Regions from separate parts of the Streptomyces sp. NPDC091279 genome, predicted to be linked through region 1. Evidence: riboswitches for the same ligand, from Rfam matches in the RefSeq annotation. Region 1 holds a riboswitch; each other region holds the start of a gene.
What was found. Region 1 has a riboswitch for thiamine pyrophosphate ahead of thiC (phosphomethylpyrimidine synthase ThiC). Riboswitches for the same ligand answer to the same signal wherever they lie in the genome.

Region 1 (9,452 bases):
CCTTCCCGGAGGGGTACACGCCCACCGAGCGGGATCTGCCCGTCATCCGCCGGGGGGACACCCTTCAGCTGCCCGTCGACCCGGCCACGCTGCCGGCGCCGCAGCCCGTCCCGCACGACGGCACGGGCCCGCTGTACGTCGTCGGTGACGTCCACGGCTATCTCGACGAACTGCTCGCCGCGCTCCGGGAGAAGGGCCTCGTCGACGACGAGGGCCGGTGGTGCGCGGGCAACGCCCGGCTCTGGTTCCTCGGCGACTTCACCGACCGCGGCCCGGACGGCATCGGCGTCATCGACCTGGTGATGCGGCTGTCCGCCGAGTCGGCGGCGGCCGGCGGCTACTGCAAGGCGCTGATGGGCAACCACGAGCTGCTGCTGCTCGGCGCCAAGCGGTTCGGCGACACCCCCGTCAACTCCGGCGCGGGCACCGCCACCTTCCAGGCGGGCTGGCTGCTCAACGGCGGCCAGAAGACCGACATGGACCGGCTTCAGGACCATCATCTGCAATGGATGGCCCGGCTGGACGCCGTCGAGGAGGTCGACGGCTTCCTCCTCGTCCACTCCGACACCACCGCCTATCTCGACTACGGCGACTCGATCGAGGCGGTCAACGACACCGTCCGCGAAACCCTCACCCGCAACAACGCGGACGAGTGCTGGGATCTGTTCCGCAAGTTCACCAAGCGCTTCTCCTTCCGCGACGAGGGCGGCGCGGACGCCGTCCGTTCGCTGTTGGATACGTACGGCGGCACGCGCATCGTTCACGGGCACAGCCCGATTCCGTATCTGTTGGGCGAAGTGGGCTCCGAGGACGACGAGGACGATTCGGGACCCGTGGTCGACGGACCGCACGTCTACGCCGACGGGCTGGCCATCGCGATGGACGGCGGCGTGACCATGGCCGGAAAACTGCTGGTCCAGCAATTGCCTCTGGAAGACTGAGCATCACCCGGAAGGCCGATCCATGCGCTGAGGCCGCGCGGGACAGCGCAGGCCAGAGGCCAATTTACGTAAACCCTCTGTCACCCTGTGGTGTCACCGCTCTACCATCGGCTTATCCGTAGCAGGCTCCCCTCCGTTTCTGCCCGACGGCTCGTTGGCATGCGAGCCCCAAGCCCTACGGAGCATCGGGGGATGCACATGAACAGCGTTCCGCAGTACCTGCTGAACGAGGACCGCCAGGAGTACGACCGCCTCCTCGACGAGGCGCTGCGCTCCGCACCGCACCGCCCGGAACTGGCCGCTGTCGGTCAGCGTCTCAACCCCGAACAACTGCGCACTCTGGCCCTCAACGCCACCGCGTTCATCACGGCGGCCGCGGCGACCGAGTACCAGCACTATGTGAAGGCCCGCGAGGAACTGCGTCAACCGGCGTCGGCCACCTCGTCGTCCGTCCATGAGTCCGACCCCTCGGAGCCGGGCGCGGGCACGATGGGCCTCGCCACCGGCATCGACGGGGCCGCCGAGACGGCCGGGGCGGGCGCCGTCGCGGTCGTCGCCGTGCTCGCTCCGGTCCTCGCCGGAACGGCCGCGGCGATATTCCTCCTCGTCGGCTACATACTCAGGATGCTCAGCCCCGAACTGGCTTTCGCCCAGACGATGTTGACCGCCGGCTGGGTGTTCGGCGCCGTAACGGCGGCGGCGATCCTGGTGGCCGCGATCGGACTGCTGGTCACCGCACTGCGCAACCGGCCCTCCCCGGAGGCCACCGAGTACGACGAGTTGACCAAAGAGGTGGACCGGGCCCGGGAGGCCTGGCGCAGCGCCCTGCTGGAACGCGGTTTCCTGCCGTTCCTGCGGGAGTCCCTCGCCGACCCCGAGACCGCCGCGACCCTGCGCGAGCCGACCACCCCGGCACCACCGTCGACGCCGTCGGCACGGGCCGGCCGGATACCGCAACTCGGCTACGGGCGGCCCGGTTTCAGCAGCCCGGACGACAGCTCGGGTACCGGCCACCGGCCGCGCTTCTCCAGCCCGGACTATTCCAGCCCGGACTTCGGGGGCCCGGAGAACAAGCCGGAGTGACCCGGGGCTCGCGCCCTCCCCTGCGGCCGGGAAGGCCCGGTGGGAGAGCGCAGGCCGTGGGTCGCCCGGGCACCGGCCCGGTGCTGTCCGACGGCGCCACCTCATGTGGACCTCAGAAAACAGATCCTCGCCTGGAACGGCATGCGATCACCCCATAGTGTCCCGATATCCGGCATCCGACCCCCGATCAGGAGCGGTCGACGAGGAGGGGGAGCCATGGACGCGGAGGCACGCCGAACGAGCGTCGCGACCACAGCGGTGGACGCGGCAGGGCCGCCCTCGACGACCGTGCCGCACAACGGACTCCTCTCCTGACGTACCGGCCGCTGCGGGTCCTCGGCATCGCGCCGGCACCGGTACTGCCCCTCACCGCCTGCACCTCACAGGCCGCCTCCTCCGACGGCACCGCCCCCTCGCCACCCGGCCGAGCGGCCAGGCCACGCAGAAGAAGCAGCTCACCTCCCAGGTCGAAACGGCACTCGGCCTCACCACCGGCGCCCACAGCGGCTCCTTCGTCGAGTCCGGGGTCGAGCGGGTCTCCGAGGGAATCCACACCCGCCCCGAACTCACCGACGGCGCCTACCGGTTGAGCCTGGTGTGCGCGGGCGGCGGAGCCGCGACAACGGTGATCACGGCGCCCGGCACCCCCACCACGAAGCGGCTCCCCTGCGACCAGTCCCTGGACTCCGAGCACCTGACCGGCGGACGCTCGTTCCGGATCGACGTCGTCGGCGCACCCGGCGCGACCGGCATGGCCGCCTGGCGCATCGACCGAACCTGAGCCGAACCGGACATCAACTACCGCACCGGACGGGGCAGTTCGAGCCGCGATCACCCCGTGCCCCGGGACCAGGCCGTTCCCGCCGGAACCACCCCACCACCCCACGTGCAGCGGGCAGACCGTGCCAGGAACGCCCCAACGCCCCCGGCACGATGCACCCCGGCACCGGCACGACCTCCCCGTCAGGGAAGGGCGTTGCCGGAGCATCGACGGCTCACTCGGCGATCGGCAGGTACACGCGGCTCCCGCTCGCCGCGAACTCCTTCGACTTCTGAGCCATTCCGTCCTCGATCTCCGCCCGACTCCCGCCGTGCTTGCGGCGAATGTCCTGGGAGATCTTCATCGAGCAGAACTTCGGCCCGCACATCGAGCAGAAGTGGGCGGTCTTGGCGGGCTCCGCCGGGAGCGTCTCGTCGTGGAACTCGCGTGCCGTGTCCGGATCGAGGGCCAGATGGAACTGGTCCTCCCAGCGGAACTCGAACCGGGCGTCCGACAGCGCGTCGTCCCACTCCTGCGCACCCGGGTGGCCCTTGGCGAGGTCGGCGGCGTGAGCGGCGATCTTGTAGGTGATGACACCGGTCTTGACGTCGTCCCGGTCGGGCAGGCCCAGATGCTCCTTGGGCGTGACGTAGCAGAGCATCGCCGTGCCCCACCAGGCGATCATCGCGGCACCGATGCCGGAGGTGATGTGGTCGTACGCCGGCGCGACGTCGGTGGTCAGCGGGCCGAGCGTATAGAACGGAGCTTCATCACAGATCTCCTGCTGAAGGTCGATGTTCTCCTTGATCTTGTGCATCGGGACATGGCCCGGGCCCTCGATCATCGTCTGTACATGGAAACGCTTCGCGATCCGGTTGAGTTCCCCGAGCGTGCGCAATTCCGCGAACTGCGCCTCGTCGTTGGCGTCCGCGATCGAGCCGGGCCGCAGACCGTCGCCGAGCGAGTAGGTGACGTCGTAGGCGGCGAGGATCTCGCAGAGTTCCTCGAAGTTCTCGTACAGGAACGATTCTTTGTGGTGCGCGAGGCACCACGCGGCCATGATCGAGCCGCCGCGCGAGACGATGCCGGTCTTGCGGTTCGCGGTGAGCGGCACGTACGGCAGGCGCACACCGGCGTGGACGGTCATGTAGTCCACGCCCTGTTCGGCCTGTTCGACGACCGTGTCCTTGTAGATCTCCCAGGTCAGCTCCTCGGCCCGGCCGTCGACCTTCTCCAGCGCCTGATACAGCGGCACCGTGCCGATGGGGACGGGGGAGTTGCGCAGCACCCACTCGCGGGTGGTGTGGATATTGCGGCCGGTGGACAGGTCCATGACCGTGTCGGCGCCCCACAGCGTCGCCCAGGTCATCTTCTCCACCTCCTCCTCGATGGAGGACGTCACCGCGGAGTTGCCGATGTTGGCGTTGACCTTCACCAGGAACCGCTTGCCGATGATCATCGGCTCGATCTCCGGGTGGTTGACGTTGGCCGGCAGGACCGCGCGACCCGCCGCGATCTCCTCGCGGACCACCTCGGGCGAGACGTTCTCCCGCAGGGCCACGTACTCCATCTCCGGGGTGACCTCGCCCTGGCGCGCGTACGCGAGTTGGGTGACCGCGCGTCCGTCCCGGCTGCGGCGCGGCTGGCGCGGCCGGCCCGGGAAGACCGCGTCGAGGTTGCGCAGGCCACCCCGGGGCGCGGTGTGCTTGATCCCGTCGTCCTCGGGGCGGACGGGACGGCCCGGGTACTCGGCGGTGTCGCCGCGGGCGACGATCCAGTTCTCCCGCAGCGGGGAGAGCCCCCTGCGGACGTCGGTGTCGATGGTGGGGTCGGTGTACGGGCCCGAGGTGTCGTACAGGGTGACCGACTGCCCGTTGGTGAGATGCACCTGACGGACCGGCACCCGAAGGTCGGAGCGCGAGCCCTCGACGTATCCCTTGTGCCAGCCGATGGACTTCCCGGTCTCCTGGGACGGCTGACCCGAGGCGGGCTGTTCGTCCTGGCTGGAGGCAGGCGTGCGTGCGTCCTTGATGGTCATGAGACCTACTCCCTACGCCGGCATTACCCGGTAACAGGTTCAGCGGTCGACGCAGCGGCTTCCGTCTGCCGACGCTTCGTGTGGAACATCACTCGGCTTGAGTGATGTTCCACGTGAAACATCGCTGGGACGGAGGTCAGCGCCCTCTCAGCCCGGTGCTCCGAGCTCCCGCGTGTACAAAGGTGCCTCCACGCTAGCGCCAATTCGGGCGCGGTGAACAGGGGGCCTCTGCCGTTCTTGCGATGATCTGGCGGTGACCACGACACCTCAGTCCCCATACCCCCCGCCCGAGCCGCCGCACGGGCACGACCGGGGCGGGCCTGGGCAAGGACCGGGTCGTGGCGGCCAGCCCGGGCAGGGTCCCGGCGGACAGGGACAACGCCCGGACGGCCCCGGACAGCGCCCTGTTGGACAGGGCCAGAGTCCCGGCGCCCCCGGGCAGGCGAGGCATCCTGGCGGTCCCGGGCAGGGGCAGCGCCCCGGCGCGCAGGGGGCGGGACCTGGTGGGCAGGGCCATGGACCTGAGCCCGGTCACCCCGCTCGCCCCGGTCACCCCGGCCGCAACGGTGCTCCCGGCACCGGAGCGGGGGGCGGCAACGGACCCGGCAGCGGGCAGCGGCCCCCGGAACACGCCCAGAGGCCCGGCCCCGGAGGCGTCCACGGGCCGGGGCCTGGCCTAGGACCAGGCGGCCCCCAGAGGCCGGTCGGCGGGTATCGATCGGTCGGCCCCCAGGGACCGGGTGGCGGACGTGGACCGGACGGCCCCCAAGGACCAGGCGGTGGGCAGGGCGCAGGTGGCTCCCCGGGGACGGATGACGGGTACGGCCCGCACAGTTCCCAGATGCCGGGTGGCGAGCGCGGCCCTGGCGGTCCCCAGACACCGGGCAGCGGCTACGACCCAACTGGTGCGCACGGACCGGGCGGTGGCCTTCGACCGGACAACGGACACGGACCGGACGGCGACCACGGATCGCACAGTGGCCACGGTCCCGGCGGCGGCAGCGGTGGCGGCGGGCACTCGCACGGACACAGTCACAGCCACGGTCCTGCGGCCCCCGTCTCCAAGCACCTGCGCAAGGTGATCGCCGCCGTCCTCATCCCGTTCGCCGCCGCCGTGGTCGTCGGCCTCGCGGTGCTGTGGCCCGGTGGCGCCCCGCCGCACCAGCGCACCGGCGTCGGTTTCGACCGGCAGAGCCAGCAGGCGACGGTCACTCAGGTCGTGACGCTCAGCTGCAAGTCGGTCAACGCGTCGTCCGGGTCCTCCACCGGCGACACCTCCACCACGGCGGGCTCCTCCGGCGAGCAACAGGAGGACGGCGACTGCAAGAAGGCGACGATCCGCGTCGACACCGGCAAGGACAAGGGCCGGACGTTCACCGAGATCGTGCAGCCGGACCAGACACGGCAGTTGCACCAGGGCGAGAAGGTCGTCGTCGCCTACGAGCCCTCGGCGCCCAAGGACCTCCAGTACTCGGTGACCGACGTCAACCGTCGGCTTCCGATGGCCGTGCTCGCCGGCATCTTCGCGCTCGCCGTCGTGGTGGTGGGCCGCATCCGGGGCGTCATGGCGCTGGTCGCGCTGGCCATCAGCTTCCTGATCCTCAACTTCTTCATCCTCCCCGCGATCCTCCAGGGCTCGAACCCGCTGATCGTGGCGGTGGTCGGGGCGAGCGCCATCATGCTGATCGCCCTGTACATGTGTCACGGCCTCTCGGCACGCACCTCGGTGGCGGTGCTCGGCACGCTGATCTCCCTGATCCTGATCGGCGTCCTCGGCTCGATGTTCATCGGCTGGGCCGCGCTCACCGGCAACACGGACGACAACACCGGCCTCATCCACGGCCTGTACCCGCACATCGACATGAGCGGTCTGCTCCTCGCGGGCGTGATCATCGGCTCGCTCGGTGTCCTCGACGACGTGACCGTCACCCAGACCTCGGCCGTCTGGGAACTGCACGAGGCCAACCCCTCGATGGGCTGGCGCGGGCTGTACCGGGCGGGCATCCGCATCGGCCGCGACCACATCGCGTCCGTCGTCAACACCCTCGTCCTCGCCTACGCGGGCGCCGCGCTGCCGCTGCTGCTGCTCTTCTCCATCGCGCAGAGCAGCGTGGGCACGGTCGCCAACAGCGAGTTGGTGGCCGAGGAGATCGTGCGGACGCTGGTCGGCTCGATCGGCCTGGTCGCCTCGGTGCCGGTGACGACGGCCCTGGCCGCCCTGGTGGTCTCGGCAGACCGGACGGGCCAGGCAACGCCCGTGAGCACGAGCGGGGGTCCAGGCACCGGGAACGGCGCGGGCGGGGCCCCGGCGTTCGGGGCCGGCGCGGGCACGGCTGCGGCGACGTCCAACGGCGACACGGCCCCGCAGCAACGCACGGGACGGGGCCGACGCCGGAAGCGGTGAGGGGTCGGCGGCCGAGGAGCGAACGCCGGTGCGGTGGTCGCCAGTTACCGGCCGACGTCGCGAGCGGCGCCCAGGGCCGGTCTCGTGACCGACGCCGTGGCGGCTGCCAGCGGCCGCCGGCAGCGACCGGTGACACCAGCCGACGTCACCCGTCCGCCCAAGGCCCGCCCACATCTCCGTCCGCCCGCAGTGCACCGGCCCGCGTCTCTCCGTCCGACGGCCTCCGCCTCCGACGCCCGATTACGCGGGCCCGCGTCTGAGGCGAGGCGGGCTCGGCTGAGGCAGGCTCGGCGTCACCGCTCACGCACCCGTCCACACAGGCTCACGTCTGAGGCGCCGCGGACCCGGTGTCCCCGTTCGCCCGCTCACGCACCCGTCCACGCGGCCCTGCGAGCCCCGTTCACGCGGCCCTGCGGACCTGTGGCCCTTCCGCAGCTCTCCTGCGCCACCGCGATGCACGCGCCCCGCAGAAGCGTTACTGCATAGCCCTGGCTCCCAGGAAAGCCCACTGGACCCACCACCGCTCGCCCGCACCGGCCTCGCGCCCCGCCCCGCGCCCGTCATCCCGCGCTCTGCTCCTCCGCCAGAATCCGGTCCAACGCCTCCTCCAGGTGGGCGTCGAAGTCGGCGAGCGCGCCCTCCTGACCGAGCGGGACCAACTTGTCGGTGCGGTCGAGGAACGCGATGACCGGCGCCGTCGAGGAACGGAACAGCGCCTGGTCCCCGCCGACCTGAAGGCGGATCAGGACCTCGCTCAGGGAGTCGCCGTCGGCGGGTTCGACCCGCACATCGCCCTCTCCGCACGGTCGGCCCACTCCGTCGATCAGCAGTTCCCGACCGAACGTCCAGGTCACCGGAGCATCGCCCGGCAGGTGGAAGGTAAGCCGCACCGCATAGGGATCACCACTCTCGTAACGCAGTTCGACCGGGATGCGGAAGGAGAGCTCCTCGGAGACGAGAAAGCTCATCATGACTTCTGCCTGTACGGACTCGCGCATCGCCTACCCCGTCGTTTAAAGCCGGTTGGCTGGGAATGATCCCCCCTGTCACTCCAGGCATCTTGCTGAACGTGCGCGTCAGATCACAAGGAGTGATTTTTCAGATACTGATAGAGAGCGACAGCGAGCCCAGAAGACGCCCCACCTCGCCCTGCAATCGACGGGCCACGGGCAGCAGTCGTTCGTCCTGGTGAGCAGGCAGGGACAGGCCGATCGCCGCGGCCGTCGTGCCCGCGGTGATGGGAATCGCGGCGCAAACCGTGCCCAGCGCATATTCCTGACGTTCCATCACCGGCTCCATCCGACTCACCCGTTCGAGTCGCCGGAGCAGGCTGTGATCGTCACGCACCGTGTACGGCGTGAGGGAGCGCACGGGGTAGCGCGCGAGGTGATCGCGCCGGGCGTCGTCGTCTAGTTGGGACAACAGGCACTGCCCGATCGCATGCGCGTGGGCCGTCTCCCGGAAGTCGGCCCACTCGGCGACCGCCGGGATGGCCGGGGTGTCGGCGACGCACTTGACCTCGACCTCGCCGTCCCGGTAGACGGCGTAGTAGATGGGCACCCCGAGCACGTCCCGCCAGGCGGCGAGGATGTCGACGACCGTGCTGCGACGTTTCTGCCGGGCGCCGCTGCTGCTCAGCCGCTCGGCCGCGTCCCCGAGGAAGAACAGGCCCCGTTCCCGGCTGAGGTAGCCCTCGTGGACCAGGGTCCGCAGCAGGTGGTAGGCCGTGGGGAGGGCCAGCCCGGTCTCGCGGGCCAGTTGTTTGGCGGGGGCTCCGTGCTGGTGCTCGGCGACGCGCTCCAGCAGGCGCACCGCGCGCTGCACCGAGCCGATGAGGGTGGCGGACGGCGCCTCGGTGGAGGAGCGCGGCCGGGGAGCCGCGGATGCCGGGCGGGGCCTTGCCGCTGGGGCGTCCGGAGGCGCGGACGCCGGGTGCGGCCGGGACGCGGGAGTTTCCGGCGCCGCCGCACGAGGCGGGGCGGCGTGGGACTTCGGGGGTGACGGATGAGGGCGGGCTACAGGGGCCTTCGAGGGCGCTGGTGGGGGCGCTGTTGCGGGCGCCGCCGGGGGCCGGGACGCGGCAGGACCCGAGGGCGGCGGATGGGGCCGGGACGCCATGGAGGTGGGCGGCGGTGTCGCGTGCGGCCCGGTCGTAGAGGGGGCCGACGGTGTCGCGTCAGGCCGGTTCGAGGAGGTGGTCGACGGTGTCGCAGTGGTCGGCCGTGC
Region 2 (9,452 bases), on a different contig from region 1:
GTCGGATGGTCGGGCCGCGCGATGAACACCGTCGCCCCGAACTCCCCGAGCGACACGGCGAACGCGAACCCGGCCGCGACCAGCAACGCCCGCCGCACCAACGGCAGATCGACCTCGCGCCACACCCGCCAGGGCGACGCCCCGAGCACCGCGGCCGCCTCCCGGAGCCGGTCGTCGACCGCGCGCAGCACCGGCAGCATCGTCCGCACCACGAACGGCACACCCACCAGGGCCTGCGCGAGCGGCACCAGAATCCACGACGACCGCAGATTCAACGGCGGCTCGTCGAGGGCGATCAGGAACCCGAACCCGACGGTCACCGCGGACACCCCGAGCGGCAGCATCAGCAGCGCGTCGAAGCCCCGCACCAGCCGTCCCGCGTCCCGGCGCGCGAGGGCGGCCGCCGCGAGAGCGCCGATCACCACGGCGATGACGGTGGCGGCCAGCGCGTACTGGAGCGAGGTGCCGATCGCCTGGATCGGCGGCACCAGGAAGGTCCCGCCGTCGTCCCGGGTCAGCGCCCGGTAGTACGCGAAGTCGGGGGCGTCCAGGGAGCGTTGGACCAGTACGGCGAGCGGCAGCACCAGCAGCACCGCGACGGTGGCGAGGACCGCGCCGAGCAGCGCCCACTGGCGGGGGCCGCGCGGACGCCGGGCGGTGCGGGAGGCGTCGACCAGGCGCAGCGCCGTCTCCCGCCGCCGTACCGTCCAGGCGTGCACGGCGAGGATCGCGCCCACCGCGAGGAACTGGACGATCGTGAGGACGGCGGCCGTGGACAGGTCGAAGATCTCCGAGGTCTGCCGGTAGATCTCCACCTCCAGGGTGGCGAAGGTGGGCCCGCCGAGGATCTGCACGACGCCGAAGGAGGTGAACGTGAACAGGAACACCATCAGCGCGGCGGCGGCAAGCGCGGGCCCGAGCGCGGGCAGCGTCACCGTGCGCCACGCGGCGAACGGCGAGGCCCCCAGCATCCGCGCCGCCTCCTCCTGCCGTGGGTCGAGCTGCGCCCACAGCCCGCCGACGGTCCGTACGACGACGGCGTAGTTGAAGAAGACGTGCGCCAGCAGGATGGCCCACACGGTGGTGTCCAGGCGGACGCCCCACAGCTCGTCCAGGAGCCCGCCCCGGCCGACGAGCGCGAGGAACGCGGTGCCGACGACGACCGTCGGCAGCACGAACGGAACGGTCACCACGGCCCGCAGCACCTGTCGGCCGGGGAAGTCGTAGCGGGCGAGCACATAGGCGCCGGGCAGCGCGACCAGCAGGGTCAGGGCGGTGGAGGCGAGCGCCTGCCAGGTGGTGAACCACAGGACGTGCCGGATGCCGGACTGCCCGAGCACGTCCACGATCCGCCCGGGCCGCCAGCCGCCGTCGACGTCGAGACCGCGCCCGACGATCGCGGCGACCGGGTAGGCGAAGAACACCCCGAAGAACGCGACCGGCACCGCCATCAGCCCGAGCCGCGCCACGCTCCCCTTCCGGGTGCGGGCCGGGATCGGGGTGCGGGCCGGGGTGCGGGCCGGGTCCGGGGGCGCCGGGGCTACTTCAGTACGAGTGACGTCCACGACTTGACCCACTGGTCGCGGTTGGCGGCGATCTTCTCGGGCGCCATGGTCTCGGGGTCCTCGGCCTGCGGACCGTCCTTGGTGAACACGGACGGCACCTGGGCACCCCGGACCACCGGGTACACGAACATGTTCAGCGGCATGTCCTGCTGGAACTCCTTGGTGAGCAGGAAGTCGATCAGCGCCTTGCCGCCCTTGGTGTTGCCCGCGTTGCTGAGCAGCCCCGCGTACTCGGTCTGCCGGAAGCAGGTGCCGTCCGCGACGCCGGTGGGCGCGGTGGCCGGCTGCGGGTCGGCGTAGACCACTTCGGCGGGCGGCGAGGAGGCGTAGGAGACGACCAGCGGGCGGTCCCCCTTGGCCTTCTTGCCGCCGGCCGACCCGGAGAACTCCTCGTTGTACGCCTGCTCCCAGCCGTCGACGACCTTGACGCCGTTGGCCTTCAGCTTCTTCCAGTAGCTCTGCCAGCCCCCGCTGCCGTACTCGGCGGCGGTGCCGAGCAGGAAGCCGAGGCCGGGCGAGGAGGTGGCGGCGTTCTCGGTGACGAGGAGGTTCTTGTACGCCGGGTCGGTCAGGTCGGCGAAGGAGGTCGGCGGGGCCAGCCGGTGCTTGCTGAAGTAGGCCTTGTCGTAGTTGACACAGATGTCGCCGGTGTCGATGGGGGTGACCCGGTGCTTGCCCTGGTCGACCCGGTAGCGGGACTCGACGGTGGCGGCGCCCTTGGCCTGGTACGACTGGAACAGTCCGTTGTCGAGGGCGCGGGAGAGCAGGGTGTTGTCGACGCCGAAGAAGACGTCGCCCTGCGGGTTGTCCTTGGTGAGGATCGCCTTGTTGACGGCCTGCCCGGCGTCGCCGTCCTTGAGGACGCGGACCGTGTAACCGGACCGCTTCTCGAAGTCCGCGAGGACGTCCTTGGAGACGGCCCAGGAGTCATGGCTGACGAGGGTGACGGTCGTGGAGTCGGCCGCGTGGTCGCCGGTCGACGAGCCGCACGCGGAGAGCGTGACGAGGCCGAGGCCGACGGCCACCGCCGTGAGCTTCCTGGTGTGCGGCCGCCCGTTGAGCGGCTTCTTGGTGTGCACTGGTTTTCCTCCTGGGGGTGACCAGGAAGAGACGCGGCCCTGCCCGGGACCGTGAACGGGTCCAGGGCAGGGCGCAACAGCATGAGTAGTGTCCGAACTTCCTACCCAGAATGACCTGGGCGAGGTTCAGAGGGTCTGCGGCCAGGTTGCCGCACTCTCAGCGCTGTGGCGCTCCCCTGTCGGAATATGAAGATGTTCGTCCTGAGAAGAGGCGACCTGACGGGATCACCTCACCCGGTCAGGCTACCGCTCGGTGGCCGCGAGCTGTCCACAGGCACCGTCGATCTCCTGGCCCCGGGTGTCCCGCACGGTCACCGGCACCCCGTGGGCCGCGATCGCCTCGACGAACGCCTTCTCGTCCTCGGGGCGTGACGCCGTCCACTTGGAGCCGGGCGTGGGGTTGAGCGGGATCAGGTTGACGTGCACGGGCCTGCCCTTGAGCATCCGCCCGAGCCGGTCGCCGCGCCACGCCTGGTCGTTGATGTCGCGGATCAGGGCGTATTCGATGGACAGCCGCCGCCCGGACCGCTCGACGTACTCGAACCCGGCGTCGAGGACCTCACGGACCTTCCAGCGGGTGTTCACGGGCACGAGGGTGTCGCGCAGCTCGTCGTCGGGCGCGTGCAGGGAGATCGCAAGACGGCACTTGAAGCCCTCGTCGGCGAACCGGTTGATCGCCGGGACCAGTCCGACCGTCGACACGGTGATCCCGCGCTGCGAGAGACCGACCCCGTCCGGGGCCGGGTCGGTGAGGGCGCGGATGGCGCCGACGACCCGCTTGTAGTTGGCGAGGGGCTCGCCCATGCCCATGAAGACGATGTTGGACAGCCGCGCGGGCCCGCCCGGCACGTCACCGTCGCGCAGCGCCCGCATGCCGTCGACGATCTGGTGCACGATCTCGCCCGTCGACAGGTTCCGGTCCAGACCGGCCTGCCCGGTCGCGCAGAACGGGCAGTTCATCCCGCAGCCGGCCTGTGAGCTGATGCACATGGTGACCCGGTCCGGGTAGCGCATCAGCACGGACTCGACGAGCGTCCCGTCGAACAGTCGCCACAGCGTCTTGCGGGTACTGCCCTCGTCCGTCGACAGATGCCGTACGACGGTCATCAGCTCGGGCAGCAGCGCCTCTCTGAGCTTCTCGCGCGCGCCCGCGGGGATGTCGGTCCACTCCGCGGGGTCGTGCGCGTACCGCGCGAAGTAGTGCTGCGACAGCTGCTTGGCACGAAACGGCTTCTCACCGATCTCGGCCACGGCGTCTTTGCGCTCGGCGGGCGTGAGGTCGGCGAGATGCCGCGGCGGCTTCTTGGCTCCGCGCGGGGCGACGAATGTGAGTTCTCCGGGCTTAGGCATGGCGGTACCAGTGTCGCAGACTCCGCGCAGTGGCCCGTTCCCCCTGTGGATAACCGCCTCTTCAGGCCCCGCGGAACGCACGGGAGCCCCCGCCCGGCAAGGGTCAGGGGCTCCACGTCCGTGCGCGGTACTGCCGGTCAGCCGGAGCCGACGAACACCACCAGCAACAACCACACCACCGGCGCCGTGGGCAGCAAGGAGTCCAGCCGGTCCATGATGCCGCCGTGGCCCGGCAGCAGCGTGCCCATGTCCTTGATGCCGAGGTCGCGCTTGATCATCGACTCGCCGAGGTCACCGAGGGTCGCGGTGGCGGCGACGGCGAGGCCGAGCAGCAGACCCTGCCACCAGGTGCCGTTGTCGATCAGGAACTGCATCAACAGCGCGCCGACCACCATGGCGAACGTCACCGCGCCGACCAGGCCCTCGCGGGTCTTGCCGGGGCTGATGCGGGGGGCGAGCTTGTTCTTGCCGAAGCGCCAGCCGACGGCGTACGCGCCCGTGTCGCTCACGACGGTCAGCAGCAGGAACGTCAGTACCCGGTACGCCCCGTCGTGAGCCGTCAGCATCATCGCGACGAACGTCGCCAGGAACGGCACGTAGAACGCGGCGAAGACGCCCGCCGTGACGTCCTTGAGGTAGCCCTCGGGCGGTTCCGTCATACGCCAGACGAGGACGGCGAGCGCGGTGAGTGCCATGGCGACCCAGGCGCCCTCGGGCCCCCGGACGTACCCGGCGACGACCATCGCCGCGCCGCCGACCGCCAGCGGGACCAGCGGCGCCTTGATGCCCTTGCGCTCCTGGAGCCGACTGGTCAGCTCCCACAGCCCGACGACCACGGCCACCGCTATCACGCCGATGAACGCGGCCTTGACGAAGAACAACGACGCGATGATCACCACGCCGAGTCCGAGGCCGACCCCTATGGCCGCGCCCAGGTCCCGGCCCGCGCTCTTCTTCTGCGGTGCGGGCGCCGGCTGTGGGGCGTCGGGCATGGGCTCCGGATTCTGCTGGGCCGCCGGGTGGGGCGGCACGTGTGGCGTGTCGTCGCGGAACGAGGGGCCGCTCGACGAAGCGGCCCCCCGGTCGTCATCCTGGTCTCCGCCGTACGCGGGTCCCTCGGGCACGATGGGCATGGGGCGAGTCTGCTGCGCCGGAGGCGCGTCGTACGTGGGACCCGCCGGGGCAGCACCCGGGACAGGGCCCCGGTCGGACGGCGCCCAGTACCCGGCCTGCGGCGGCGCCCCCCAGGAAGAGTCGTTCATCAGACCTCTAGCAGCTCCGCTTCCTTGTGCTTGAGGAGCTCGTCCACCTGGGCGACGTACTTCGCGGTGGCGTCGTCGAGTTCCTTCTCAGCACGGCGGACCTCGTCCTCGCCGGACTCCTTGTCCTTGACGAGCTTGTCGAGGGCGTCCTTGGCCTTGCGGCGCACGGCGCGGATCGAGATCTTCGAGTCCTCGGCCTTGGTCCGGGCGACCTTGATGTACTCGCGGCGGCGTTCCTCGGTCAGTTCCGGGAAGTGGACGCGGATGATGCTGCCGTCGTTGCCGGGGTTGACGCCGAGGTCGGAGTCGCGGATGGCCTGCTCGATGTTGCGCAGGGCCGTCTTGTCGAACGGCGTCACGACCGCCATGCGGGGCTCGGGCACGGAGAACGAGGCCAGCTGGTTGATCGGCGTCAGCGCGCCGTAGTAGTCGGCCACGATCTTGTTGAACATCGCCGGGTGCGCACGCCCGGTGCGGATCGCGGCGAAGTCCTCCTTGGCGACCACGACGGCCTTCTCCATCTTCTCCTCGGCTTCGAGGAGGGTCTCTTCGATCACCACTTGCTCCTGCGTGTCTTGAGTAAGGCCCGGCTGCGGTTCCTGGTCGGGGCGGCGGCCGGCTGCGTCGCGTCTTCTTGCACGGTTCCCGACCGGCGGGACATTGTCCATCCCCCGGTCAGGGGCCGTAGGTGTTGCCTGTCAGTCGCGGCCGTCCTGGTCACCCACAAGGGTGCCGATCTTCTCACCCTTGACGGCGCGCGCGATATTGCCCTCCGCCAGAAGCTCGAAGACGAGGATCGGAAGCTTGTTGTCGCGGCACAGAGTGACGGCGGTGGCGTCGGCGACCTTGAGGTCGCGGGTGATGACGTCGCCGTAGCCGAGCGCGTCGAACTTGACCGCGTCCGGGTTGGTCTTGGGGTCGGAGTCGTAGACGCCGTCCACGCCGTTCTTGCCCATGAGCAGGGCCTCGGCGTCGATCTCCAGGGCGCGCTGGGCGGCGGTGGTGTCGGTGGAGAAGTAGGGCATGCCCATACCGGCGCCGAAGATGACGACGCGGCCCTTCTCCAGGTGCCGCACGGCGCGCAGCGGGATGTACGGCTCGGCGACCTGGCCCATGGTGATGGCGGTCTGCACGCGGCTGTCGATGCCCTCCTTCTCCAGGAAGTCCTGGAGGGCGAGGCAGTTCATGACGGTGCCGAGCATGCCCATGTAGTCGGAGCGGGCCCGGTCCATGCCGCGCTGCTGGAGTTCGGCGCCGCGGAAGAAGTTGCCGCCGCCGATGACGACGGCGACCTCGGCGCCGTCGCGTACGACGGCCGCGATCTCACGGGCGATCTTGTGGACCACGTCGGGGTCGACGCCCAGGCCGCCACCGCCGGAGAAGGCTTCTCCTGACAGCTTCAGCAGAAACCGGCCGCGTACCTTGCCGTCGTCGCTCTTCTGGGGCTTGGTGGTCATCGAGATCCCGCCTCTTTCACGTGGTGCACATACCAAGAAGGCCATTGCCGCCGGGGTGTCGTTCGCATCCCATGCTCGGCAATGGCCTCCTTGTCAGTTCTGCTGTCGTCCGTCACGCGCGTGTGGGTGACGGCGTGCCCGGACGACCTGCCCTCGACCCTATCGGGAGTGGGCGTCCGTCGCGGTACGGACTCAGATGCCGACCTTGATGCGCGAGAAGCGCTGAAGGGTGACACCGGCCTCGTCCAGGACCTTCTGGACCGACTTCTTGTTGTCGAGCGCGTACGGCTGACCGAGCAGCGTCGCGTCCTTGAAGAAGCCGTTCACACGACCGTCGACGATCTTGGCGATCGCGGCCTCGGGCTTGCCCTCGGCGCGGGTGGTCTCCTCGGCGATGCGACGCTCGGACTCGACGACCTCGGCCGGCACGTCCTCCTTGGCCAGGTACTTCGGCGCGAAGGCGGCGATGTGCTGGGCGATGCCCTTGGCGACCTCGGCGTTCTCCTTGTCCAGCTCGACGAGGACACCGATCTGCGGGGGCAGGTCGGGCATCGTGCGGTGCATGTACGCGAGAACGAAGCCGTCGGCGAACTGCGCGAAGCGGTCGAGGACGATCTTCTCGCCGAGGTTGGCGTTGGCCTCGTCGACGAACGCCTGGACGGTCTTGCCGGCCTCGATCTCGGAGGCGAGCAGCGCGGCGAGGTCGGCCGGGGCGGTCGCGGCGACGTGCGTGGCGATCTGGTTGGCGACGGCCTGGAACTTCTCGCTCTTGGCGACGAAGTCCGTCTCGCACTTCAGCTCGACCAGGACACCGGAGGTGTGGTCGTCGGCGATGAGGGAGACCACGGCGCCGTTCTCGGCGGAGCGGCCCTCGCGCTTGGCGACGCCCTTCTGGCCCTTGATCCGGAGCTCTTCGACGGCCTTCTCGACGTTGCCGTCGGCGTCGTCCAGCGCCTTCTTGCAGTCCATCATGCCGGCGCCCGTGAGCTCGCGGAGCTTCTTGACGTCGGCGGCGGTGTAGTTCGCCATGATCCTGGAATCTCTCTCGAAGTCTGAAGATCTACGGGCCGAACGGCGGGGGCTTCGCGGCCCCCGCCGTTCAGAACCCGGAGGGGTGAGGGGTCAGGCCTGCTCGGCGTCCGCGGCGGGGGCCTCGGCAGCAGCCTCGGCGGGCGCCTCGGTGACGGTCTCGGCGGCGGCCTCGACGGGCGCCTCGGCCTGCTCGGCGTCAGCGACCTTCTCGGTCTCGGCGGAGGTCTGGACCTCGGCGTCGTCGGCCTTCTTCTCGCCCTCAAGCAGGTCGCGCTCCCACTCGGCGAGGGGCTCGCTGGCGGCCTTCTCACCCTTGTCGCCGGTGTTGACGCCGGAACGGGAGATGAGGCCCTCGGCGACGGCGTCGGCGATGACGCGGGTGAGCAGGGTGACGGAGCGGATCGCGTCGTCGTTGCCCGGGATCTTGTAGTCGACCTCGTCGGGGTCGCAGTTGGTGTCGAGGATCGCGACGACCGGGATGTTCAGCTTCCGGGCCTCACCGACGGCGATGTGCTCCTTCTTGGTGTCCACGATCCAGACGGCGCTGGGCACCTTCTGCATCTCGCGGATACCACCGAGGGTCTTCTCCAGCTTGGCCTTCTCGCGCGAGAGCACGAGAAGCTCCTTCTTGGTGAGACCCGACGCGGCGACGTCGTCGAAGTCGATCTGCTCAAGCTCCTTGAGGCGCTGGAGCCGCTTGTAGACGGTCGAGAAGTTGGTGAGCATGCCGCCCAGCCAGCGCTGGTTGACGTAGGGCATGCCGACGCGGGTGGCCTGCTCGGCGATGGCCTCCTGCGCCTGCTTCTTCGTGCCGACGAACATGACCGTGCCGCCGTGGGCGACGGTCTCCTTGACGAACTCGTAGGCGCGGTCGATGTACGACAGCGACTGGAGCAGGTCGATGATGTAGATGCCGTTGCGCTCGGTGAAGATGAAGCGCTTCATCTTCGGGTTCCAGCGACGGGTCTGGTGACCGAAGTGGACGCCGCTTTCCAGCAGCTCCCGCATCGTGACGACGGCCATGGCCGCACTCCTAGGATTTCTCGGTTGTGCCGCGGATGCCGGACGGCTTCCGCGCCTGACGCCCGCGCGCGCCCTGCCGCAAAGGACCGAGGGGCGCTGACGGAGGCCGATGAGGGCCTCGTGTCGGGGCGTGCGAAGTCGACCCGGTGACCCGGATCGCCAGAAGAAGTGTACGGGACCCGCGAGGTGCCGGGTGACCTCGTTGTCCACAACCGGGGAGTACTCCACAGGTCCCGGCCCGACCTGGGGATCTGCGGGACCGTGAGCCCATGCGACGAACGATCCGCCCACTCCTCCACCACGCCGCCCGGTGGCTGTGCCTGCTCCCGGCGGCCCTGCTCCTGCCCTGGCCGTCTCCGGCCCCGCCCGTCCCGGTGTCGACCTCCACCGAGCAGGTCCCCGCGATCGCCGGCGCCTGGCCGGTGGGGAACCGTCCCCCGGTCTCCCGGGGCTGGGACCCTCCGGCGACGCCCTACGGCCGGGGCCACCGAGGCGTGGACCTGACAGCCCCGGCAGGCACCCCGGTCCGAGCGGTGGCACCAGGCCGAGTGACCTTCGCAGGCCAGGTAGCAGGCCGAGGCGTGGTCACGATCTCCCTCACGGGAACCCCGTTACGCACAACCTACGAGCCAGTGACACCCACGGTCCCCAACGGCACCGAGGTAACCCCGGGCACCCAGGTGG
Region 3 (9,452 bases), on a different contig from region 1:
CGAATGCGCGAACATGGGCCGGACTCTATCCCATCGACCGCCCAGCGACATCCCACCGATATCCCCTCGATGTACCTCGATGTCCCTTGACGCTCATCGATGTACCTCGATGTCCCTCGATGTCTCAGCACCGCACCGTCGTCGCCCCGTCGATTCCGCGTCGAGCCGGGGTTCACAGATGAGCGCATATCCGTCTCACCTGTCGAGCCGGGACGAAAACCATTCGACACGACCCTTTAATGTGGAGGATGTGACCGTGAACGCTGATTCCCAAGCCGTTGCCGCTCAGGCGACCTGGCGCGACCTGCCCGCGGCGCAGCAGCCCGAATACCCCGACTCCGAGGCTCTGCGCAAGGTGATCGCGGAGCTTGAGTCGTATCCTCCGCTCGTCTTCGCCGGCGAGTGCGACCAGCTGCGCGCTCGCCTGGCGGCCGTCGCCAAGGGGGAGGCGTTCCTCCTTCAGGGCGGCGACTGCGCCGAGGCGTTCGACGCCGTGAGTGCCGAGCACATCCGCGCCAAGCTCAAGACCCTGCTCCAGATGGGCGCCGTGCTGACGTACGCCGCCTCGGTGCCGGTGGTCAAGGTCGGCCGGATCGCCGGGCAGTACTCCAAGCCGCGCTCCAAGCCGACCGAGACCCGCGACGGGGTGACGCTCCCGACCTACCGGGGCGACTCCGTCAACGGCTTCGACTTCACCGAAGAGGCCCGCATCCCGGACCCCGAGCGGCTGAAGCGGATGTACAACGCCTCCGCGTCGACCCTCAACCTGGTGCGTGCCTTCACCACCGGCGGCTACGCCGACCTGCGCCAGGTGCACGCCTGGAACCAGGACTTCGTGAAGTCGTCCCCGTCCGGCCAGCGCTACGAGCAGCTGGCCCGCGAGATCGACAACGCGCTGAACTTCATGCGGGCCTGCGGGACCGACCCGGAGGAGTTCAAGACCGTCGAGTTCTTCTCCTCGCACGAGGCGCTGCTGCTCGACTACGAGTCGGCGCTGACCCGCGTGGACTCCCGCACCGGCTCGCTGTACGACGTCTCCGGGCACATGGTGTGGATCGGTGAGCGCACCCGCCAACTGGACGGCGCGCACATCGAGTTCGCGTCGAAGATCAGCAACCCGATCGGCATCAAGCTCGGTCCGACGACGTCGGCCGAGGAGGCGTTGCAGTACATCGAGCGCCTCGACCCGGACCGCGAGCCCGGTCGGCTCACGTTCATCGTGCGGATGGGCGCGGACAAGGTCCGTGACCGGCTGCCCGAGCTGGTCGAGAAGGTCACCGCCTCCGGCGCGACCGTGGCGTGGATCACCGACCCGATGCACGGCAACACCTACGAGGCGGCCTCCGGGCACAAGACCCGCCGCTTCGACGACGTGCTCGACGAGGTCAAGGGCTTCTTCGAGGTGCACAAGGCGCTCGGCACCCACCCGGGCGGCATCCACGTCGAACTGACCGGCGACGACGTCACGGAGTGTGTCGGCGGCGGCGACGAGATCTTCGTCGACGACCTGCACCAGCGCTACGAGACGGCCTGCGACCCGCGGCTCAACCGCAGCCAGTCGCTCGACCTGGCGTTCCTGGTCGCGGAGATGTACCGGGACCAGTAGCCATCACCAGGGGGTCCCGAGGGGCTCGCGGGACACAGAACCGCAGATGGGGCGTGGATCACAGACGATCCACGCCCCTCGCCACTTTTGCGGGCCCGGAGTGGCGGGTAAGGTTAGGTTAGCCTCACCGACTCAGCGGGACGGCGAACCGAATCGATCCCGTCGGGAGGTGACTCCGCGTGTACGTGTGCAGCTGTTTCGGGGTGACCGAAGCGCAAGTGAAGCGACACGCGGAGGACGGGGCCTGTACGCCCCGGCAGATCGCCTCGGCCTGCAAGGCCGGCACCGACTGCGGCAACTGCGTCCGCCGTATCCAGGCGATCCTGGGCCGCGGCTCCTGCCCCCGCCGCGACCTGGCCGACCAGGGCCGCCCGGTCCTCACCGAACTGAACGAGGCCGCCTAGCCGCCCCTGGGCCGCTCGCTCAGCTCTCGGGCTGCTCGATCAGCTGGGCGATGTACAGCGCCTCACCGAGCTTCTCGACCAGTTCCAGCTGGGTGTCGAGGTAGTCGATGTGGTGCTCCTCGTCCTCCAGGATCGATTCGAAGATGTTGGCCGACGTGATGTCGCCCTTCTCGCGCATCACCTTGATGCCCCGCTTGAGGCGGTCGATCGCCTCGACCTCGACCTGCCGGTCCGCCTCGAACATCTCCTTGACCGTCTGTCCCACGCGCACATGGAAGAGGCGCTGGTAGTTCGGCAGCCCCTCCAGGAACAGGATGCGGTCGGTGAGCACCTCGGCGTGCTTCATCTCGTCGAACGACTCGTGCCGCGTGTACTTCGCGAGCTTCGTCCAGCCGAAGTTCTCCTGCATCTTGGCGTGCAGGAAGTACTGGTTGATCGCGGTCAGCTCGCCGGTGAGCTGCTCGTTGAGGAATTCGATGATCTCGGGGTCGCCCTGCATGGCAGAGGCTCCTTCCGCACGGGGTAACTGGCAGGTTGCGCCGCATGATTGCACTGGCGGCGAAGATCGTCCAGTAAGTCTGCACTTAGTAAGTAAGTGCTGCCTTAGTCCGAGTTGTCCCGTTTTGGGGAAGGGGTGGGCTCAGCCGTCCCGCAGCGTCTTCAGGCGCTCCACGTCCGCCGCGTGACCTTCCTTGCCGCCGGGCGTCTCGATCACCAACGGCACGCCCTCGGTCGCCGGATGCGTCATCAGCGCCCGGAACGGGTCCTCGCCGATGTGCCCGGAGCCGATGTTCTCGTGCCGGTCCTTGTGCGCGCCCACCACGTCCTTGGAGTCGTTGGCGTGGATCAGCTTCAGCCGCCCTTCCCCGACCGTCTCCACCAGCAGATCGAGCGTCTGGTGCATACCGCTCGGGCCGGTCAGGTCATGTCCGGCGGCGAAGATGTGACAGGTGTCCAGGCAGACCCCCAGCTTCGGGTGGGCGTCCAGCGCCTCGAAGTACGGCCCGAAGTCCCAGGTCCGCGAGCACAGCGAGGAACCCTGCCCCGCCGTCGACTCCAGCAGCAGGAACGGATCGTCGTCGTGCGTCAACTCGTCCAGCAGCGGCAGCAGATGCTCCCGCACCTGGCGCAGCGCCACGGCACGCTCCCGGCCACCGGTCGCGCTGCCGGTGTGCACGACGACGCCGAGCGCGCCGATCTCCCGGCCCCGGCGCAAGGAGTGCCGCAGCGACTCGACCGACCTCTCCACCGTCGCCTCGGTGTGCGAGCCGAAGTTGATCAGGTACGGGGCGTGCACATACGCCGGGATCGACTCCTCGGCGCAGGCCGCCCGGAACGCCTCGTCCTGCCGCGGGTTCCCGGCCGGGGTCGCCCAGCCGCGCGGGTTGGCGACGAAGACCTGGACGGTCTCCGCCTTCAGCTCACGGGCGTACGACAGGCCGACGGAGTGCAGGCCGCCGGCCACCGGGACATGGCCGCCGACGGGGTTGCGGGAGAGGTGCTGGCTGTTCACCCGCCCAGGGTGCCATGCGGCGCCGGCCGCCCGGTCACCGGATCTTTATGGTGATCGTCGACCCCTTGGCCGCCGACTCGCCGCCCGCCACCGACTGGCTCTTGACGGTGTCCCCGAACAGGCCGAGCAGCCCGCGGTCCTCCTTGACCTGGAAACCGGCGTCCGTCAGCGCCTGCTTGGCGTCGTCCACGCTGTCCCCGACCACATCCGGCACCTCGACCGTCTCGGGCCCCTTGGAGACCGTCAACGTCACCGTGTCGCCCGCGGCCACCTCGGTGCCGCCGTCCGGGGTCTGCGCGGCGACCTCGCCCTTGTCGTACTCGTCGGACGTGACCTGCTCGGCGGCGACCTTCACCTTCAGGCCCGCCTCCTCCAGCTCCGCCCGCGCGTCCGCCAGGTCCGCGCCCGTGACGTCCGCGACCTCCACCGGGCTGCCCTTGCTGACGGTCAGCGCGACCGCCGCGCCCGCGTGCCGCTCGGTACCGGCCGCCGGGTCCGTGGAGATCACCGAGCCCTCCGGGACGTCCTCGCTGAACTCCCTGGTGACCATGCCCGGTTCCAGGCCGTCCCGCTTCAGCTGGGCCCGCGCCTTGGCGAGGGTGACGCCGCTCAGCGCCGGTATCCGCACGGTCTCGGGGCCGTCGGAGACGACCAGGGTCACCGAGCCGTTGTCCCGGATACGGGCGCCTGGCGCCGGGGACGAGCTGATGACGGTGCCCCGGTCCACCGTGTCGCTGTAGCGGTGGGTGACCTTCCCGACGTCCAGACCGGCGCTGGACAGCTTCTTCTCCGCGGCCGCCTGCGTCTTCGACAGGACCGCCGGGACCTTGGTGAACTGGCCGGAGTTGATGTACCAGACGCCCGTCCCGATTCCCAGGGCGAGCAGCACGGCGAGCACGGCGGCCAGCGGTCCCCGCCGACGGGCGCGCGCGGAACGGCGTCCGGGCGGCAGCGGCGGGGGAGACTCGAACCGGCTGGTGCGCAGCACCTCCCGCTCCGCATCCTCGGCGTACTCGGCGTCCTCGTCGACCGGCAGCAGTCGCGGGATGACGCTCGTGCGGGCCTCCGAGCCCAGCCGGCCGTCGTCGATCGCCTGCGGCGGCAGCGCGTCCAACTGCTCCTCGCTCAGCGCGGCCCGTGTCCCCCGGGCCAGCGCCAGCAGCGCCACCGCGTCATAGGGGCGCACGTCCGGATTGCGCGCGGTCGCCGACGCCGTCAACTCGTCCAGCGGGTACGGCATGCCGGGCACCACGGCCGAGGGCGGCGGGACGTCCTCGTGGATGTGCTTGTAGAGCACCGTCGCGGGGGAGTCCCCGTAGTGTGGGCGGTCGCCGGTCAGCATCTCGTAGAAGAGGACACCGCACGCGTACACGTCGACGCGGGGATCGGCGGTGCCGTGCTCGATCTGCTCGGGCGCCAGATAGGAGACGGTGCCCAGGACCGTGTCGGTGGTGTGGGTGACGGTGTCCACCGAGCGCACCAGACCGAAGTCGGCGACCTTGACCCGGCCGTCGTCCCCGATCAGGACGTTCTCCGGCTTCATGTCCCGGTGCACGAACCCGGCGCGGTGCGCGGCGCCCAGCGCGGCCAGCACCGGTTCCAGGACGTCCAGGGCCGCGCGGGGTTGCAGCGCCCCACGCTCGCGCAGCACGTCCCGCAGGGTGCACCCGGCGACGTACTCCATGGCGAGGTACACGTACGACCCGTCGGCGCCCTGGTCGAAGACCTGCACGACGTTCGGGTGGGCCAGCCGGGCGACCGACTTCGCCTCCCGGATGAACCGCTCGACGAACGAGACGTCGGCGGCCAGCGTCGGGTGCATCACCTTGAGCGCGAGAACACGGTCGAGGCGGGTGTCCAGGGCCTGGTAGACCGTGGCCATCCCGCCGACCGCGATCCGCGCGTCCACGCGGTAGCGCCCGTCGAGCACCTGCCCGACCAGAGGGTCCTGAAGGGTCGTATCCACGCACGTGAGTGTACGAGCCACCGCTGACAACCCCCTGTGCGCCGCCTTTGTCCCTGGCCGAACGAGGCCGACCCGTGACCCGGCGGACCCCTCGCACCAGGGCCGATCCCGCCTGCCCGGTCAGAACGCGGGCCGCTCCGGGTCCAGCCGGGCGCGACCCTCGTCGGGCGAGGAAGCACGGGCGAAACGGCGCCGGGGGATGCGCCCGGCCCGATGGGCGAGGCGCCCCGCCGACACCGCGTGCCGCATCGCCTCGGCCATCAGCGGCGGCTCCTGGGCGCGGGTCACCGCTGAGGCGAGCATCACACCGGCGCACCCCAGTTCCATCGCCAGCGCCGCGTCCGACGCGGTCCCCGCGCCCGCGTCCAGGACGACCGGTACGCGCGCGTGCTCGACGATCAGCTCGAAGTTGTGCGGGTTGCGGATGCCGAGCCCGGACCCGATGGGCGAGCCGAGCGGCATGACCGCCGCGCAGCCCACGTCCTGGAGCTTGCGGGCGAGGACCGGGTCGTCGTTGGTGTACGGCAGCACCGTGAAGCCGTCGTCGACGAGGGTCTCGGCCGCGTCGAGCAGTTCGATCGGGTCGGGCAGCAGGGTGCGTTCGTCGGCGATGACTTCAAGTTTGACCAGTTCGGTGCCGAGCGCCTCGCGCGCGAGGCGGGCGGTGAGGACCGCCTCCCCGGCCGTGAAACAGCCCGCCGTGTTGGGCAGCACCTCGATCCCGAGCCGCTCCAGGACGGAGAGCACCGAACCGTGCACCGAGGGGTCCACGCGCCGCATCGCCACCGTGGTCAGCTCGGTCCCGGACGCCACCAGGGCCCGTTCGAGCACATCGAGGCCCGGCGCGCCGCCGGTGCCCATGATCAGGCGGGACGAGAAGGTCCTGCCGCCGAGGACGAAAGGATCGTCGGCCATCGGGTCAGCCTCCTTGGACGGCGGTGAGGATCTCGACGCGGTCGCCCTCGGCCAGCCGGGTCGAGGGCCACAGGGCGCGCGGGACGACGGTCTCGTTCAGGGCGGCGGCCACGCCGGAGGGCGCCCGGACGAGGGACCTGACGACGGCGTCGAGGTCCGTGCCGGGGGTGAGGTCGCGGGGTGCGCCGTTGACGCGGACGATCATGCGGGCAGCTCCGTACGGGAGAACCGCCTCGGGGTGAACGGCCGTGCCACGTCCGGCAGTTCACCGGTGGCCAGGGCATGCGCGAGGACCTCGCCGGTGACCGGCGTCAGCAGCACGCCGTTGCGGTGGTGGCCGGTGGCCAGGAGCAGTCCGTCGAGACCGGTCGGGCCGAGCAGCGGGGCGTTGTCGGGGGAGCAGGGACGCAGGCCCGCCCGGGTCTCCGTCAGGGGCAGTTCGGTGATGCCGGGGACCAGCTCATGGGCGTCGCGCAGCAGCTCGTACACGCCGCCCGCGGTCACCGTGGTGTCCCAGCCCAGCTCCTCGCTGGTCGCGCCGACGACCAGCTCGCCGTTCTCGCGCGGCACCAGATAGACATGGCCGCCACGCACCACCGCCCGCACCGTGCGCTGGAGGAACGGCGCGCGGCGCGCGGGCACCGTCAGCCGCAGCACCTGCCCCTTCACCGGCCGCACCGGCGCGAGCACCCCCTCCGGCACGCCCGCGAGCCGCCCGCTGAGGCTCCCGCCGGCCAGCACCACCTGATCGGCGGTGAGCGCGGTGCCGTCCGCCAGGGTCACCCCGACGGCCCGGTCCCGGACCACGTCGAGGCGCTCGGCCCAGCCCCGGTGGAAGGTCACGCCGACCCACTCGCAGGCGGTGACCAGGGCGGCGGCCAGTCGGCGCGGGTCGATCTGGTGGTCGCCGTCCACCCGGAGCCCGCCGCGCACACCCGGCGCGAGCATCGGCTCCAGACGCCGGCACTCGCGCCCGGTCAGCCACTCCGACGCCAGCCCCGAACGCCGTTGCAGGGCGTGCAGTTCGCGCAGTTCGGCACGGTCGTCGGCGTCCAGCGCGACGGCGAGCGTGCCGCAGCGGCGGTAGCCGAGATCCTGCCCGGTGAAGTCGGTCAGCTCGGCCGCGAAGTCCGGATAACGCTCCGCCGAGGCGAGGTTGAGGCCGAGCAGCGTCTGCTCGCCGTGGTGCAGTTCGGTGACGGCGGCCAGCATCCCGGCGGCCACCTGGGCGGCCCCGCCGCCCGGCTCCGGGTCGGCCACCGTGACCCCGAACCCGCGCTGCGCGGCCCGCCAGGCCGTGACCAGGCCGATGATCCCGCCTCCGACGACGAGAACCTCTGACGTACGTGACGACATGGGCGTCCAGCCCCTCCCTTCGCCGGCATGACCCGGATCAGGTTCCTACGGTCGGAGGCCGCCAGCCTCCCTCTCAGCCCGGTGCGTCCGGGCTCCCGCGAGTGCGTGTACGTCGGCCACCCTAGCCCGTGGATCGCGCCCCGGTAAGAGAGCCCGGCGCCGCGCCCGCGCGCGGAACCGGCCATCCGGAACGGGCCACGGAGTACCAACGGTGGCTGACGAATGGTCAGCTGACTATGGTGATCCGGTGAGCGAGCAGACGCAGGAACGGGCGACTCCGGCCGGGCGCCGTGTCGTCGTGGTCGGCGCGGGCATGGCCGGGGTACAGACCGCCGTCGCCCTGCGCGAACAGGGCTTCACCGGCACCGTCACGCTGATCGGCGCGGAACCCCACCAGCCGTACGACCGGCCACCGCTGTCCAAGGCCGTCCTGCTCGGCAAGGCCGACGGCGCCGCCTTCGAGGTCGACTTCACCGCCCTCGGCGTCGAACTGCTGCTCGGCCGCGAGGTCCTCGCCGTCCGCCCCGCCGACCACGCGATCGACACCGCCGAAGGGCCCGTCGCCTACGACGTCCTGGTCCTCGCCACCGGCGCCGAACCCATCACGCTGCCCGGCACCGAGGGCGTCCCCGGCGTGCATCTGCTGCGCACCCTGGACGACGCCGCCCGGCTGCGGCCCGTCCTGACCGGGCAACGGGACGTGGTGGTCGTCGGCGCGGGCTGGATCGGCGCCGAGTTCGCGACGGCCGCGCGCGAGGCGGGGTGCGCGGTGACCGTCGTCGAGGCCGCCGACCGGCCCCTCGCCGGGGCGCTGCCCGCCGAGGTCGCCGCGTACATGGCCGACTGGTACACCGACGCGGGCGCCGCGCTGCGCACCCACGCGCGCGTGACGCGCGTCGAGCCCGGCGCGGTCGTCCTGGACGACGCCACCCGGCTGCCCGCCGACGCCGTGGTGGTCGGCATCGGCGCCCGCCCCGCCACCGCCCGCCTGGCCGACTCCGGCATCGCGCTCGGCGCCCACCGGGAGGTCCTCACCGACGACCACCTGCGCACCTCGGCGCCCGACGTGTACGCGGTCGGAGACTGCGCCTCCTTCCCGTCCGCCCGCTACGGCACCCGCCTGCTCGTCCACCACTGGGACAACGCCCTCCAGGGGCCCCGTACGGTCGCGGCGAACATCATCGGCGAGACCCCGGCCGTCTACGACCCCGTCCCGTACTTCTGGTCCGAGCAGTTCGGCCGCTTCGTCCAGTACGCGGGCCACCACGCCGGGGCCGACACGCTGCTGTGGCGCGGCGACCCGACCGGACCCGCCTGGTCCGTGTGCTGGCTGCGGGAGGGCCGCCTCGTCGCCCTGCTGGCCGTCGGCCGCCCCCGTGACCTGGCCCAGGGGCGCCGCCTGCTCGAAGCGGGCGCGCTGATGGACCCGGAGCTGCTGGCCGACCCGGCCCGGCCCCTGAAAGCGGCGACGGCCTGATCGGGGCGCGCGCCCCAGCGGCCGCGATGCTCTGATCGGGTTCGAGGAAAACGCAGGTCACGGGGGTCGCGCTTCCGACTGTCAGTGGGAGATGGCACGCTTGGTGTCGTGACCGAGATTGACGCAAAGATCGATGCTCTCGTCCCCGCCTGGCTCACCCTCCCCGACATCGCCGAACAGTTCGGCGTCGAGGTGACGCGTGTACGCCAGCTGGT

Region 2: linked by a shared signal. The riboswitch ahead of ACIQOU_RS13920 (thiamine ABC transporter substrate binding subunit) and the one ahead of thiC (phosphomethylpyrimidine synthase ThiC) in region 1 are both predicted to bind thiamine pyrophosphate.
Region 3: linked by a shared signal. The riboswitch ahead of thiO (glycine oxidase ThiO) and the one ahead of thiC (phosphomethylpyrimidine synthase ThiC) in region 1 are both predicted to bind thiamine pyrophosphate.

What each region holds. Positions count from the first base shown of each region.
Region 1 is NZ_JBIVVA010000003.1:727,612-737,063, reverse strand. It holds gene ACIQOU_RS10220 (metallophosphoesterase) at 1-941, shown strand, start outside; gene ACIQOU_RS10215 (hypothetical protein) at 1,134-2,024, shown strand; gene ACIQOU_RS10210 (hypothetical protein) at 2,182-2,805, shown strand; gene thiC (phosphomethylpyrimidine synthase ThiC) at 3,020-4,822, opposite strand; TPP riboswitch at 4,815-5,004, opposite strand; gene ACIQOU_RS10200 (YibE/F family protein) at 5,664-7,226, shown strand; gene ACIQOU_RS10195 (SsgA family sporulation/cell division regulator) at 7,787-8,224, opposite strand; gene ACIQOU_RS10190 (IclR family transcriptional regulator) at 8,325-9,059, opposite strand.
Region 2 is NZ_JBIVVA010000005.1:109,144-118,595, forward strand. It holds gene ACIQOU_RS13915 (ABC transporter permease) at 1-1,451, opposite strand, end outside; gene ACIQOU_RS13920 (thiamine ABC transporter substrate binding subunit) at 1,541-2,644, opposite strand; TPP riboswitch at 2,725-2,832, opposite strand; gene rlmN (23S rRNA (adenine(2503)-C(2))-methyltransferase RlmN) at 2,888-3,994, opposite strand; gene ACIQOU_RS13930 (phosphatidate cytidylyltransferase) at 4,132-5,256, opposite strand; gene frr (ribosome recycling factor) at 5,256-5,813, opposite strand; gene pyrH (UMP kinase) at 5,955-6,713, opposite strand; gene tsf (translation elongation factor Ts) at 6,906-7,742, opposite strand; gene rpsB (30S ribosomal protein S2) at 7,836-8,768, opposite strand; gene ACIQOU_RS13955 (M23 family metallopeptidase) at 9,038-9,452, shown strand, end outside.
Region 3 is NZ_JBIVVA010000010.1:34,929-44,380, reverse strand. It holds gene ACIQOU_RS24825 (trp operon leader peptide) at 1-15, opposite strand, end outside; gene ACIQOU_RS24820 (class II 3-deoxy-7-phosphoheptulonate synthase) at 251-1,606, shown strand; gene ACIQOU_RS24815 (bacterioferritin-associated ferredoxin) at 1,786-2,010, shown strand; gene bfr (bacterioferritin) at 2,030-2,509, opposite strand; gene ACIQOU_RS24805 (deoxyribonuclease IV) at 2,651-3,523, opposite strand; gene pknB (Stk1 family PASTA domain-containing Ser/Thr kinase) at 3,558-5,489, opposite strand; gene ACIQOU_RS24795 (thiazole synthase) at 5,610-6,404, opposite strand; gene thiS (sulfur carrier protein ThiS) at 6,409-6,609, opposite strand; gene thiO (glycine oxidase ThiO) at 6,606-7,760, opposite strand; TPP riboswitch at 7,758-7,869, opposite strand; gene ACIQOU_RS24780 (NAD(P)/FAD-dependent oxidoreductase) at 8,008-9,237, shown strand; gene ACIQOU_RS24775 (Rv2175c family DNA-binding protein) at 9,346-9,452, shown strand, end outside.